DNA from 4 places in the Lysobacter sp. ESA13C genome. Region 2 is predicted to be linked to each of the others. Evidence: riboswitches for the same ligand, from Rfam matches in the RefSeq annotation. Region 2 holds a riboswitch; each other region holds the start of a gene.
What was found. Region 2 has a riboswitch for cobalamin ahead of btuB (TonB-dependent vitamin B12 receptor). Riboswitches for the same ligand answer to the same signal wherever they lie in the genome.

Region 1: linked by a shared signal. The riboswitch ahead of metE (5-methyltetrahydropteroyltriglutamate--homocysteine S-methyltransferase) and the one ahead of btuB (TonB-dependent vitamin B12 receptor) in region 2 are both predicted to bind cobalamin.
Region 3: linked by a shared signal. The riboswitch ahead of LC490_RS11470 (ribonucleoside-diphosphate reductase subunit alpha) and the one ahead of btuB (TonB-dependent vitamin B12 receptor) in region 2 are both predicted to bind cobalamin.
Region 4: linked by a shared signal. The riboswitch ahead of LC490_RS14075 (CoA-acylating methylmalonate-semialdehyde dehydrogenase) and the one ahead of btuB (TonB-dependent vitamin B12 receptor) in region 2 are both predicted to bind cobalamin.

What each region holds. Positions count from the first base shown of each region.
Region 1 is NZ_JAHXYK010000005.1:29,644-33,021, forward strand. It holds gene metE (5-methyltetrahydropteroyltriglutamate--homocysteine S-methyltransferase) at 1-1,589, opposite strand, end outside; cobalamin riboswitch at 1,794-2,001, opposite strand; gene LC490_RS11430 (hypothetical protein) at 2,022-2,192, shown strand; gene LC490_RS11435 (hypothetical protein) at 2,426-3,378, shown strand, end outside.
Region 2 is NZ_JAHXYK010000003.1:283,060-286,437, reverse strand. It holds gene btuB (TonB-dependent vitamin B12 receptor) at 1-1,612, opposite strand, end outside; cobalamin riboswitch at 1,766-2,010, opposite strand; gene LC490_RS07365 (TonB-dependent receptor) at 2,501-3,378, shown strand, end outside.
Region 3 is NZ_JAHXYK010000005.1:37,690-41,067, forward strand. It holds gene LC490_RS11470 (ribonucleoside-diphosphate reductase subunit alpha) at 1-1,678, opposite strand, end outside; cobalamin riboswitch at 2,100-2,323, opposite strand; gene LC490_RS11475 (DUF2339 domain-containing protein) at 2,459-3,378, shown strand, end outside.
Region 4 is NZ_JAHXYK010000006.1:130,948-134,325, forward strand. It holds gene LC490_RS14075 (CoA-acylating methylmalonate-semialdehyde dehydrogenase) at 1-1,421, opposite strand, end outside; cobalamin riboswitch at 1,560-1,781, opposite strand; gene LC490_RS14080 (hypothetical protein) at 2,285-2,533, shown strand.

The sequences.
Region 1 (3,378 bases), on a different contig from region 2:
GGCCGGACCACGTCGCCGAACAGCACCGGCGGCTTGACGCAACGCGAGCCGTAGCTCTGCACCCAGCCGTGGGCGGTGAAGGCGAAACCGTCGAGCTGCTCGCCGAAGTACTCGACCATGTCGTTGCGTTCGAACTCGCCGTGCACCAGCACGTCGATGCCCAGCGCTTCCTGCTCGCGCAGGCACAGCTTGGTCTCGTTCTCCAGGAAGGTCCGGTAGGCCGCGTCGTCGATCTTGCCGGCCTTGTGCTCGGCGCGCGCGCGCCGCACTTCGGCGGTCTGCGGGAACGAGCCGATGGTGGTGGTCGGGAACAGCGGCAGGCCGAGGCGCTGCGCCTGCACCTTCGCGCGTTGCGGGTAGGGCGAGGCGCGCCGGGTCATCGCCGGTTCGACCGCGGCCAGGCGCTTGCGCACCTCGGCATTGCGCAGCAACGGCGAGGCCAGGCGCGCAGCGCGCGCGCTGGCGGCGGTGGCGAGGTCGCGGTTGGCGTCGGCGCTGCCGGTGAGGGCATCGGCGAGCAGGCGCAGTTCCTCGATCTTCTGCCGCGCATAGGCCATCCAGTGACGCAGCGGTGCGGGCAGCTTGCGTTCCAGTTCCAGGTCGGTCGGCACGTGCAACAGCGAGCACGACGGCGCCAGCCATTGCGCGCGATCGCCGGCACGGCGCGCCAGGCTCAGCGCGGCGTCGAGATCGGCGCGCCAGATGTTGCGGCCGTCGACCACGCCGAGGCTGAGGACGCGGTCGTCCGGCAACAGCGGCAGCACGCTTTCCAACTGCTGCGGCGCGCGCACCAGATCGACGTGCAGGCCTTGCACCGGCAGGCGCGCGGCGAGGGCGGCGTTGTCGCCGAGGCCGCCGAAGTAAGTCGTCAGCAGGCGCTGCGGCGCGTCGGCTTCGGCCAGGGCCGCATAAGCGCGGCGATAGGCGTCGCGGTCGTCGTCGTCGAGGTCGAGCACCAGGGCCGGCTCATCGAGCTGGACCCAGTCGGCGCCCGCCGCCTTGAGCTTGCCGAGCAGTTCGGCATAGGCCGGCAGCAGGGCATCGAGCAGCTCGCGCGGGTCGCCGCCGTCGCTGCGCTTGCCGAGCTTGAGGAAGGACACCGGGCCGAGCAGCACCGGCCGCGCCTGGATGCCGAGCGCGCGCGCCTGGGCCAGTTCGGCCAAGGGCTTGTCGCCGCGCAGCACGAAACGCTGATCGCGCTCGAACTGCGGCACCAGATAGTGGTAGTTGGTGTCGAACCACTTGGTCATCTCCAGCGCGTGCAGGTCGCGACGGCCGTCCTGCAGGCCGCGGGCGAGGGCGAAGTAGCCGGTCAGCGGGTTTTCGTCGTAGACCTCGCGGTACGGCGCGGGGATCGCGTCGAACAGAACGGCGGTATCGAGGACGTGGTCGTAAAGGGAGAAATCGTTGCACGGCACGACGTCGGCGCCGGCCTGCCGCGCCAGTTGCCAATGGCGTTCGCGCAGGCCGTGGGCGGTGTCGTGCAGCGCCTGGGCCGGCGTGTCGCCTTTCCAGAACGATTCGAGGGCCAGCTTGAGCTCGCGCCGCGCGCCTATGCGCGGGAAGCCGAGATGGGTGACGCTGATCATGATGATTACCTGCGATGCGTGGGCATGGCGCAGGGCAACGAAGGAGACCACGGCTGCGCCGGCCCGACGCTCGCGCGCCCGGCTTCGCCACAACCCTTGGTGTCGACCTTCGCCCCCGCGGGCGAACCGGCGCGCACGACGCGGCCCGCGCCGGGACGGGCCCGGACGCAGCGCCGACGCCTTGCGGGCCGGAGTCGGACGGAAGGCGAGCCTTCCGGTCATGGCAGGTCTTCGGGCTTGGGGCATGGAGCACGAGGCGCCTCCTACTGTCCGTCGCTTCCCGGGATCGCTCCCAGTGCCTGACGAAGTTCGTTCCCTATACCGCTGCGGGGCAGCTCCGGAATTGGACGTGGCGTCCGCACCGGATTCCCTCTAACCGCCGCCGGTGCGAACCGGTGGCGATTTGTCACATCGCTTCATCTGCATGAAGCGATGTTCACCATCACGCCGCCAAGCTACGCAGCGCGACCGGCGAAGTCAATCGCCGCGATCGCGATGCGTGGACCCGGTTTGCGATTTGTGGCCGCAGCCGGCGACGGCGCCGCGGCCGGGGTTTCCCCGGCTGCCGTTCATGCGCCGCCGACGATGATGTCGGCACGCTGACGAGCGCGAACGCCATGACCTCCTGCCGTTGAGCTTGGTGGGCCCTGGGGCTAACGTTGGTGCTGTGGCGACGATGCGCGGCGCGGGTCCAGGACGGCCCGCGCGATCCCGACTCCGATGGGTGGAACATGCTTTTCAGAAGGACGTTTGCGCTGACCTTGTGCCTGCTCGGACTGGCGGCTTGCGGGAGGGATTCCGCCGCGCCGCCGCCGGCCCGGTCCGAGCCGGTCACCATGGGCAGCCAGAACGAGTCGCCCAAGGTCGCCGCCGCGGACGCGTCGAGCGAGACCGACATCCTGCAAGGCACCTACTGGCCGCCGGCCAAGCTCGACGGCGGCGTGGCCAAGATCAGCTGCGAATACGACTACCCGCGTTTCGGCGACGGAAAACCGCTGACCGCGCTGGACTTCTTCAGCCTGGTCGACGCCTTGTCGCCGTGCCAGGCCAGCGGCGTGGTGCGCCTGCACTACCAGGGCAAGATCGGCGCCGGCTTCACCGCGCTGGTGCAGCGCGTCGCCGCCATGGCCACGCGCATGGAAATCCAGACCCGCATCCTCGACATCGACTCCAGCGGCGGCCACGTCGAGGAAGCGATCCGCGCCGGCGACTCGATCGCCGAATCGGGCTGGGCGATCTGGGTGCGCGAGGATTCGGTCTGCCACAGCGCCTGCGTCTTGGTGCTGGCCGCCGGCGACACCCGCTCGATCGAAGGCAAGGTCGGCATCCACCGGCTGATGCGCGACCGCTCGACCGCGACCTCGCGCGCCGAACTCAGCCGCGAACTCAAGGCGATCAACCAGCAGGTGCGCGATTATCTGGAACGCAACGGCGTCGCCACCGGCGTCGCCGACCTGATGATGACCATCGCCAACCGCGACCTGCGCGTGTTGACGGTGGACGAGCTCAAGCAGTTCGGCCTCGACGGCACCAACGCCGCCCAGGACGACCTCGACCGCATCCGCCTGACCCGCAAGTGCGGCGAGGACTTCGTCCGCCGCCGCGAAGCCTTCCGCCGCGATTTCGACGCGCAGTGCATGGCCACCGGCAAAAACTTCGCCTCCATGCCGGAATGCGCAAAAGCCTTGCAGGAACAGTTCGGCTTCCCGGACGAGACCTGCCCCTCCGACAGTCCGGCCGATCTGTACGCCCGCGACCTGCGGCGCCTGCCGCTGCCGGACGACGCAGG
Region 2 (3,378 bases):
CGTTGCCGACCGCGATGCGGCGGTCGGCATCGATGCGCGCGCTCTGCCGCGCACGCCGCGGCAGGAGTTTGTCGCGGCTGGCGCTGCGGCTGTCGTTGCGCGGGTCCAGCCAGGTCGCGCTGGCGCGCAGGTCCCAGTCGGCCAGACGGGTGTCGAACGCCGCTTCCAGGCCGCGGATGCGCGCGCGATCGACGTTGCCGGGCAAGCCGATCGAGGAATCGAACGCGATCAGGTCGTCGATGTCGCTCTCGTAGGCGTTGAGCGACCATACATGCTGGCGGCGCTCGCCGTGGATGCCGCGCAGGCCGATTTCGACGCTGCGCGAGGTTTCCGGCGACAGGCCGGCATTGCCGTAACCCGGGTAGTACAACTCGTTGAAGGTCGGTGCCTTGAACGCGGTGCCGTAGCTCGCGGTCAAACGCAGCGCCTCGCTGAGGTTCCAGCCCCACAGCAGGCTGCCGGTGGTCTCGCCGCCGAACTGGCTGTCGTCGTCGCGGCGCAGGCTGGCCTGCAGCGCGTGCGCGCCGAAACTCTGCTGCCACTGGCCGAAGGCGCCGCGCAGGATGCGGGCGTCGCGGGCATAGCGGGTATTGCTGTCGATGCGGTCGCGCTGCCAGTCGAAACCGAGCGTGAGCAGGCCGCTGCCGATGCCGATGTCGCCCTGCACCGAGCCGAGCTGACGCCGGGTCTCGAAGGTGCTGGAGTACTTGCCGTTCTTGTAGGTGTCGCTGAGGTCTTCGCTGCGGCCGGCGCTGGCGCTGAGGCTGACGCGGTCGCTGGGCCGGTAGCGCAGCTTGGCGCCGGCGACCTGCTGCACGCCGTCGGCCTCGTTGTTCTGGCTGCCGTCGTACTCGTTATGGTTTTCGGTGCGGAACAAGCGCGCTTCGGCGTCCCATTGCTCGTTGAAGCGGTAGCCGCCCTGCAGGGTCAGCGAATCGTTGCGATAGCCGTCGCGGTCCGGCGAGTTGGTGAAACAACCCGCGCCGCCCGGCGAGGGCTTGCCGCGGCAGGCGTTGATGCCGTCGGTGTCTTCGTGGGCGGCGTTGATCGAATACCAGCCACGTTCGCCCTTGCCGGCGACGCCGGCGGTGGCTCGATGGGTGGCGTAGCTGCCGACCGAGGCGCTGAAGCTCGGCACGAACGCGCCCTGCGGCCGCCGGGTGAAGATCTGGATGACGCCGCCGATGGCTTCGGAGCCGTACAGGCTGGAGAACGGGCCGCGCACGATTTCGACGCGTTCGATCTGTTCGACCGGAATGTCCTGCAGCGAGGCGCCGCCGCTGGTCGCCGAACCGATCTTGACCCCGTCGATCAGCACCAGCACGTGGTCGGACTCGCTGCCGCGCAGAAACAGCGACGTCGCCTTGCCCGGGCCGCCGTTATTGGCCAAAGAAGCGCCCGGCGTGCCGCGCAACAGGTCCGGCAGCGACGAGGGCTGCAGGCGTTCGATCTGGGCGCGGTCGATCACGGTTACCGCGGCGAGCGTGGCGTCCTGGGTCTGGGCGGTGCGGCTCGCGGTGACCACGACCTGGTCGAGATCGACCGCGGGCGCGGCCAGCGCGGAGGCGGCGAATGCGGAACCGGCGAATACGAAAGCGCAGCGCGCGGGGATGCGCGCAAGGCGCGGAACAGCGGAAAAACGGAACGTCACAGTCGGCTCTCCATGGCCGCGCCTCACCCGCGCGGTCTAGACCAGGTCGTGACAGGGGGATGGCGGAACGGAGAGACGGCGCGCACGCCGATGCCCCGAGACATGGCCCTCCGCCTGTCGGTTCGCGCTCCGGGCCGGTCTCCGGGCTTGCGAGCGGAGGCGGTCCGAGATCGGACCGGGTCTCCCGTACCGCGCCTTCCCGTGTCGGAACACAGTGGCGTCGTGCGGTACGTGTACTCGCTTACCGTTGCGGGGGCAGCTCCGGATTGACCGACCTGGCGAACGCCAGAAGCGGGGACCGGATTCCCGTTTCAATCGCCGATTGTGTGTCGGCGATCACCTTGAGCGCGCGCATCTTAGCAGTCGAGCGAGGTCGGGACGCCACCGGAATTCGTGCGAGCGCGCTTGAAGTCTCTGGACCGCGGCCAGGGCGCCCCTCGCCGGGCTTAGCCCCCGGATCGTCATCCCCGCGCAGGCGGGGGTGAATGGATGCGCGAGCCACTGGCTCGCGCATCCATGAACGCCTGGGCGCGCTGCGCGCCTCGCCGGGCCCGCAGAGACTTCAAGCGTTCTCGCACGAAAACCCGGTGGATCCCCGCCTTCGCGGGGATGACGACCTGGGGGGAATGACAGCTTGCTAGAGATGAAGGCTTAACGGGGATGAGGGCCAGAAAGCTCCAAGCGAGTCAGGCGCAGCGGCCATCGGCCCACCCCCAGATTCCGCAAAGAGTGTGCCATTACCACTTTTCTACTACTTGCGTTAGGCAATATTTGGCCGCTTCATTGACCGGTTGTTACGTTCGTGTTAAATCCGAATGACATCGCTGTCATCCCCATCAAGGAGTCGTCATGCCCGTCCGCCGCACCTTCGCCGGTTCACGTCACCCTCTGGCCCTCGGCCTCCTGGTAGCGCTCGCCGCGCCGGTCTACGCGCAGGACGCGCCGCAAAACGATCCCAAGACCCTGGACCAGGTCATCGTCACCGGCACCCGCGTCAGCGACCGCACCGTCGCCGAGTCCACCGCGCCGATCGACATCATCACCCCCGAAACCCTGGAAGCCACCGGTACCGTCGAGCTGGCCACCGCGCTGTCGCGCGCCCTGCCCTCGCTGAACTTCCCGCGCCCGGCCATCACCGACGGCACCGACGCGGTGCGCCCGGCGCAGCTGCGCGGCCTGGCCCCCGACCAGGTGCTGGTGCTGGTCAACGGCAAGCGCCGTCACACCACCGCCCTGATCAACCTCAACGGCAGCCAGGGCCGCGGCTCCTCGCCGGTCGATCTGAACGCCATTCCGATCGCCGCGATCGAACGCGTCGAAGTGCTGCGCGACGGCGCTTCCGCGCAGTACGGCTCGGACGCTATCGCCGGCGTCATCAACGTCGTCCTTAAAGGAAGCGGCGAAGGCGGCAGCATCGCCGCGCGCTACGGCCAGTACAGCGCCGGCGACGGCAAGCAGTACCAGTTGTCCGGCGACACCGGCATCAAGCTCGGCGAGAACGGCTGGCTGCACCTGGCCGCGCAAGGCGGGCACCAAGACCAGACCAATCGTGCGCGGCCGTTCCAGGGCCGCGTCGAGCAGCGCTACGGCGATCCCGAGATCGACCAGGGCGCGTTCGCCTACAACGGCGAATACAACCCCACCGAATACCTGAGCTTCTATTCGTTCGGCAGCTACAGCGAACGCGACGTGCTCTCGAACGGCTATTTCCGCTTCGCCGGCGACCC
Region 3 (3,378 bases), on a different contig from region 2:
CGCGGGTGTCGGCGAAGGACGGGTGCTTGCCGTGTTCCATCGCCAGCTCGTTCGACGCCGACAGGGCATGGAAGTAGATCGCTTCGGCGATCTCCTGGGCGAGCTTGCGCGCGGGTTCCGAATCGAACGGCAAGCGCAGCTTGAAGAACACGTCCTGCAGGCCCATCGAGCCCAGGCCGACCGGGCGCCACTTGAGGTTGGCGCGGCGCGCGGTCTCGATCGGGTAGAAGTTCAGGTCGATCACGCGGTCGAGCTGGCGCACGGCCAGGCGCACAGTCTCGGCAAGTTTGTCGAAATCGAACGCGCCCTTGCCATCCTCGTACATCTCGACGTGGTGCGAGAGGTTGATCGAGCCCAGGTTGCACACCGCAGTCTCGTCCTGCGAGGTGACCTCGAGGATTTCGGTGCACAGGTTCGACAGGTGGATGACGTTGCCGTCGCGCAGGGTCTGGTTGGAGGCGCGGTTGGACTTGTCCTTGAAGTTCATCCAGCCGTTGCCGGTCTGCGCCAGGGTGCGCATCATCCGGCCGTAGATGTCGCGCGCCTTGACCTTCTTGGTCGCCAGGCCGGCCGCTTCGGCGGCGTGATAGGCGCGGTCGAAGGCTTCGCCCCACAGGTCGGTCAGCTGCGGCACCTTGGACGGATCGAACAGCGACCAGTCGGCGTCGGCCTCGACGCGGCGCATGAATTCGTCGGGAATCCAGTTGGCGAGGTTGAGGTTGTGGGTGCGGCGCGCTTCGTCGCCGGTGTTGTCGCGCAGTTCGAGGAACTCCTCGACGTCGGCGTGCCACGGCTCCAGGTAGACGCAGGCCGCGCCCTTGCGCTTGCCGCCCTGGTTGACCGCGGCGACCGAGGCGTCGAGGGTCTTCAGCCACGGCACGATGCCGTTGCTGAGTCCGTTGGTCGAGCGGATCAGCGAACCGCGCGAACGGATGCGGGTGTAGCTCAGGCCGATGCCGCCGCTGAACTTGCTGAGCTTGGCCACGTCCATGTAGCGCTTGTAGATCGCTTCCAGCGAGTCGTCGGGCGAATCGAGCAGGAAGCAGCTCGACAACTGCTCGTGGGTGGTGCCGGCGTTGAACAGGGTCGGCGAGCTCGGGATGTAGTCGAGCTGGGCCATGCGCCGGTACAGGGCGAGTGCGTCGCCGACGTCTTCGCTCAGCGCGCAGGCGATGCGCAGGAAGAATTGCTGCGGGGTCTCGATGACGGTGCGCGCGGTCGGATGGCGCAGCAGGTAGCGGTCGTACAGGGTGCGCAGGCCGAAGTAGTCGAACTTGGCGTCGAGGTTGCGGTCGATCGCGTCGTTGAGCTTGCGCGCATTGGCCTGGACGAAGTCGAGCAGGCGCTGGTTGATCAGGCCCAGGTCGAAGCCGCGCTGGACCGACTGCGAGAACGCATGGATCTCGATGCCGGCGACTTCCTTCTCGATCACGCCGGCGAGCAGACGCGCGGCGAGGCGGCCGTATTCGGGTTCTTCGGCGGTCAGCAGGGCGGCGGTGCGGATCGACAGCTCGTCGAGCTCGCGCGTGGTCGCGCCGTCGTACAGGCCGGAGATGGTGCGGGTGGCCACGCGCATCGGGTCGACGGCGTACAGGTTCTCGCCGCTGCGGGTCACCGCGCGCACGATCTTGTTCAGGTCGACCGGCTCGCGGCGGCCGTTGCGCTTGGTCACGCTCATGGTCAGGTTGGCCGCGGGCGGGGTCAGCGCGAAGCCGGTATCGGCTTGCGGGTCGCGGGCGGGTTTGGCGGCAGTGTCGGCGGCGGGGGAGGCGGCGGACGATTCGGGTGCGAGCGTGGTCATGGCGTAACTCCGGGGCGTGGGTGCACGGGTCGCCGACCTTCCCGCGAAGGGCGACGCGCGGAGAACGCGGACGCGCCAGCGACGACCGGCCGCGCAGCGGCGTCGTCGATGGCACGGCCGTGCCCCCGCGGGCGCGGAACTCGGGAGCTTGCAGGCGAGGTGTCGCGCGGCCCGAGACGGGCGCATCCCGCGTCGGCGCGCGTGGCGGCGCCGCAACGGAACGAGCACGACGGCGGAGCCATCGTGCTGCGACACCGGCCGTCTTCCCCCGAAGACTCCTGGGCCGGTACCGCGCGGTGTGCAACGCGCGGCTGTCGGCAGGTCTTCGGGCTCGGGACACGACGACTCGCGTCTCCTACTGGCTACCGCTTCCCAGACGCGAGGCGCGTCCAGTGCTTGGTAGCGTTCGTTTCCCATACCGCTGCGGGGCAGCGCCGGCTTTGGACGCCGCGCTGGCTGCGTCCTTACCGGCTTCCCTATTGAGCCAATCTCGCGATCGGCACCGACGGGCACAACATAGTGTGGTTTATCGATTCCGTCAACGCGATATGTGGTGAACAAGCTGTGTATAGAATGCGTGAAGCCTTGTCCTTCAAGGCTTGCGGCTTGGTGTAACGTTCGTGACCAAGCGCACGATGCACGGAACAGGGACGGGTGATGGAAGCACTGATCGTTTTAGTGGCACTGGGGTTGTTGCTGGTGCCGATCCTGCTCGTGGTGGCGCTGGTGCAAGTCGCCGGATTGAAGTCGCGCGTGTCCGAGCTCGAGCGTCGCGTGGCGCAGCAGGCCGAGTCGTTGAGCGCTGCGAGATCCGCCCACCGCGGGGACGAGACCCTGGCCGAGCGGATCGCGCGCGAAACGCCGCCGCCGACAGCGCAGGCGGTCCGTCCGCCGCGGCCCGTCGTTTCCGCGGCCGCTCCTCCCACGACCGCGCCACCGCATACCGTTCCGCCGGTCTCGGCGCCGCCGCCGACCACGAGCGTGCCGCCGCCGATGCCGCAAGACGCCGCCGCCCGCCCGGTCGCCGCGCGCGTCGCGCCCGCAGCCGCGCGCGCACCCGCCGCACCGCCGCCGCCGGACGTGTTCACCGTCGCCGCGCGCTGGCTGCGGCGCTGGTTCACCGAAGGCAACGTGCCGGTCAAGGTCGGCATGCTGGTGTTGTTCGCCGGCGTCGCCGCGTTGTTGAAGTACGCGACCGACCAGGGCTGGCTGCACCTGCCGATCGAACTGCGCCTGGCCGGCGTCGCCCTGGCGGCGATGGCCGGGCTGGTGTTCGGTTGGCGCCAGCGCGAGCGCAAGCGCAGCTTCGCCCTGAGCCTGCAGGGCGGCGCCATCGGCGTGCTGCTGTTGGTGGTGTTCGCGGCGTTCAAGCTGTACCAGCTGATGCCGGCCGGCGCGGCGTTCGCGCTCAGCGTGGTGCTGGTGGCCGGCGCCGGCGTGCTGGCGGTGAAGCAGAACGCGATGGCGCTGGCGGTGTTCGCGATCCTCGCCGGCTTCCTCGCGCCGATCTGGCTGTCGACCGGTTCCGGCAACCACGTCGCCCTGTTCGGTTACTACGCCGTGCTCAATGCCGGCAT
Region 4 (3,378 bases), on a different contig from region 2:
ACCACTTGCTTGCCGTAGGGGCCGAGGTCGCCGAGCTTGGAGGCGCGCGAGCCGGTGAACGAGAACAGCGGCACCGGCACCGGGATCGGCACGTTGATGCCGACCTGGCCGACGTCGATGTCTTCCTGGAAGCGGCGCGCGGCCGCGCCGGATTGGGTGAACAGGGCGGTGCCGTTGCCGTTGGGATTGGCGTTGATCAGGTCGATCGCGGCTTCCAGGGTGTCGGCGGCGAGCACGATCAGTACCGGGCCGAAGATCTCTTCGTCGTAGATGCGCATGCCGGGCTCGACCCCGGAGAAGATCGTCGGGCCGACGAAGTTGCCGCGCTCGAAACCCGGCACGGACGGCTTGCGGCCGTCGAGTTCGAGCCTCGCGCCTTGCTCGACGCCGGAGGCGATCAGGCTTTCGACGCGTTCGCGCGCAGCGCAGGAAATCACCGGGCCGACATCGGTGCCGGGCTCGGTGCCGGCATTGACCTTGAGCGTGCGCGCCTTGGCGACCAGCTCGGGGATCCAGGCCTGTGCTTCGCCGACCAGCACCGCGGTGGAAGCGGCCATGCAACGTTGCCCGGCGGCGCCGAACGCTGCGCCGGCGAGGGCGTTGAGGGTTTGCTCCTTGTTGGCGTCCGGCAGCACCACCGCGTGATTCTTCGCGCCCATCATGCACTGCACGCGCTTGCCCGCCAGCGAAGCGCGGTTGTAAACATGGGTGCCGACCTTGGTCGAACCGACGAAGGACACCGCCTTGATGTCGGGGTGGTCGCAGATCGCATTGACCACGTCTTCGCCGCCGTGGACGACGTTGAGCACGCCCTTGGGCACGCCGGCCTGCAGCGCCAGTTCGACCAGGCGCATCGTCACCAGCGGGTCCTGTTCGGACGGCTTGAGCACGAAGGTGTTGCCGGTGGCGATGGCCATCGGGAACATCCACAGCGGAATCATCGCCGGGAAGTTGAACGGGGTGATGCCGGCGCAGACGCCGAGCGGTTGCAACAGGGTGTAGGTGTCGACGCCGCCGGCGACGTTGTTGGCCAACTCGCCGAGTTGCAGGTTGCCGATCGCCGCCGCGTGCTCGACCACTTCCAGACCGCGGAATACGTCGCCTTCGGCGTCGGCCAGGGTCTTGCCTTGTTCGGCGGTGAGGATCGCGGCGAGCTCGCCCATGTGCTCGCGGATCAGTTGCTGGTACTTGAGGAAGATGCGCGCGCGCGCGCCGATCGGGGTCTTGCGCCAGCTCTTGAAGGCCTGTTGCGCCGAACGCACCGCGGCGTCGACTTCGTCCGCAGTCGCGAACGGCACCCGCGCCAGCACCGCCTGTGTAGCCGGGTTGACGACATCGCGCCATTGTTGGGATCGGGATTCGACGAATGCACCGTCGATCAGCAGCTTGACCGTCGCGACTTCGGTCGCGACGCGATTCATATCGTTCATTGTTTCAGCTCCGTGTCGCTCACCCGCGTGACGGGGATTGCGGAGCAAGACAAGTCGGTTCCACGCAACGGACATCCGCGTCGAGCCAGCCCGTCCGGTTGCCCACCGCAACACCCGAGGATGGCATCGCATGCGATGCCCGCCACTGGCCGGTCTCCGGGCTTGCGAGCGATGCGGAGCGATCCGCATCACCCCGACACCTTCCCGCGAAATCGCAGTGGTATTGAGTCGGGTGTTCTCGCCTACCGTTGCGGGGGCAGCGCCGGAATGGAGTCTGTCGACTCGCACCGGCTTCCCGTTTCACCCTGCTCGCCGGTACGGCGGCAGGACACCTGTGGCCGGCGGAGTGTAGGCGTCGGATCGAAAGCGGACAAGCTGCGCTGCGCAAAGCTGCGCGCTTGCTCGCACGACGGCATGGTCGGATTGCTTCGAACGCCGCATTCATCTTGTCGTCGCGCGTATGTGTGACGCCTCTGCACGGCACCGCACCACGGCGAATGGAATGCATCGCGACGAATGCGCCCTGTTCGCTTGCTTGCGTAGGAGATCGCGTTCGCCTGTGTGCGAGGCTCGGGCGAAACGCCGGGCATCGCTCGATACTGTGATGGGTAGCGTGTATTCCTGGAAACGATGCGGGCGAAATGACTGGTGCGGCGGGGGCTGCTGTGACTGGGGCATCCGGATCGGCATGGGCGCATCGCCACGATGGGGAGCATCGGTGGCGGTGGATGGGTTCGTCGTCGAGCGTCGGCGCTGAAGCATCCCGCGGGCAGTGGCCGCTCGGGTGACATTCGCATGCCGTTGCAAGATCATGGCGAGAGCGCAATACGGCATTCCTGAAGGAGCGGCACCCGATGACCAACCGTGAACGACGCAACGGCACCGAGCAGGCCAGTGCCGTGGCCTTGCGCGCAGGGCTGACCCGCGAGCAACTGGACGCGTTGACGACCCTGGAGCATTTCCGCTGGGAACTGCGTTTCGTTCGGCGGCCGCTGTTCCTGGAGCCGATTCCGGTGGTATTCCATCCCGATGGCGAGCGTTACGCGGTGTTGGAGGCGGATGGTTCGCTCAATGAGAACCCGGGGTTCGAGATACGCCGCTGAGGGGGTTGCCGGTGGCGCGGGTTGGTTCGTGTCCGTGGCATCGCGGTGGGGGCTCTGAGGGTAGGAGCGGCGTCCTACTGGATTTCCTCCGGTCACAAGCCGCGACCGCGGGATGCGCAGAGGCGACAGCGCCGATATCGCTCATCGAAGCAGCGTGCCTTCGCGGGAGTAGGAGCGGCGCGAGCCGCGACCGCGCTCTTGCGATCTCGCCGCGCATCGTTCAAGCGAGATCAGGATCAGGATCAAACGCCAAAAGCTTCCGCCACTAAAGCGGCGGCTAACTTTCTTTTGTCTAAAGCAACAAAAGAAAGTCACCAAAGAAAAATGCTTTTGTTTTGAATCACAAGCCCGCATGATCGATGCCAACGCAGGGCTTTTTCATACGGGACATCCCTGTCCCGATGAAAAACGGCCTGCATCCATGCAGGCCGCCCTTCGGGTCTTCTGTTGCCTTCGCTAGTGCGAGACGTCGCACAACAACAGCCAAGGCCAAAGCCACGACCGAGGCCGGGACTTGACGCCGCCTGCGAAATATCGTCGCCATCCACAGTTCGTGGTCGCGGCTCACGTTGTTCCTACCCTTAGAGCGAGATTCGTCGTTGCCGTTGCCATTGAGAAGCTTGGCGTAGCCATGCACTGGCGAGACCAATGGAGACCCGGAGGGCGGCGCGCAAGGATGCGCGCCGTTTTTCATCGGGACAGAGATGTCCCGTATGAAAAATCCCTGCGTCGGCATCGAACGTGCGGGCCTGTGATTCAAAAGAAAAGCATTTTTCTTTGGTTACCTTTCTTTTGTTGCTTATGACAAAAGAAAGTAACCCGCCGCTTTAGTGGCGGAAGCTTTT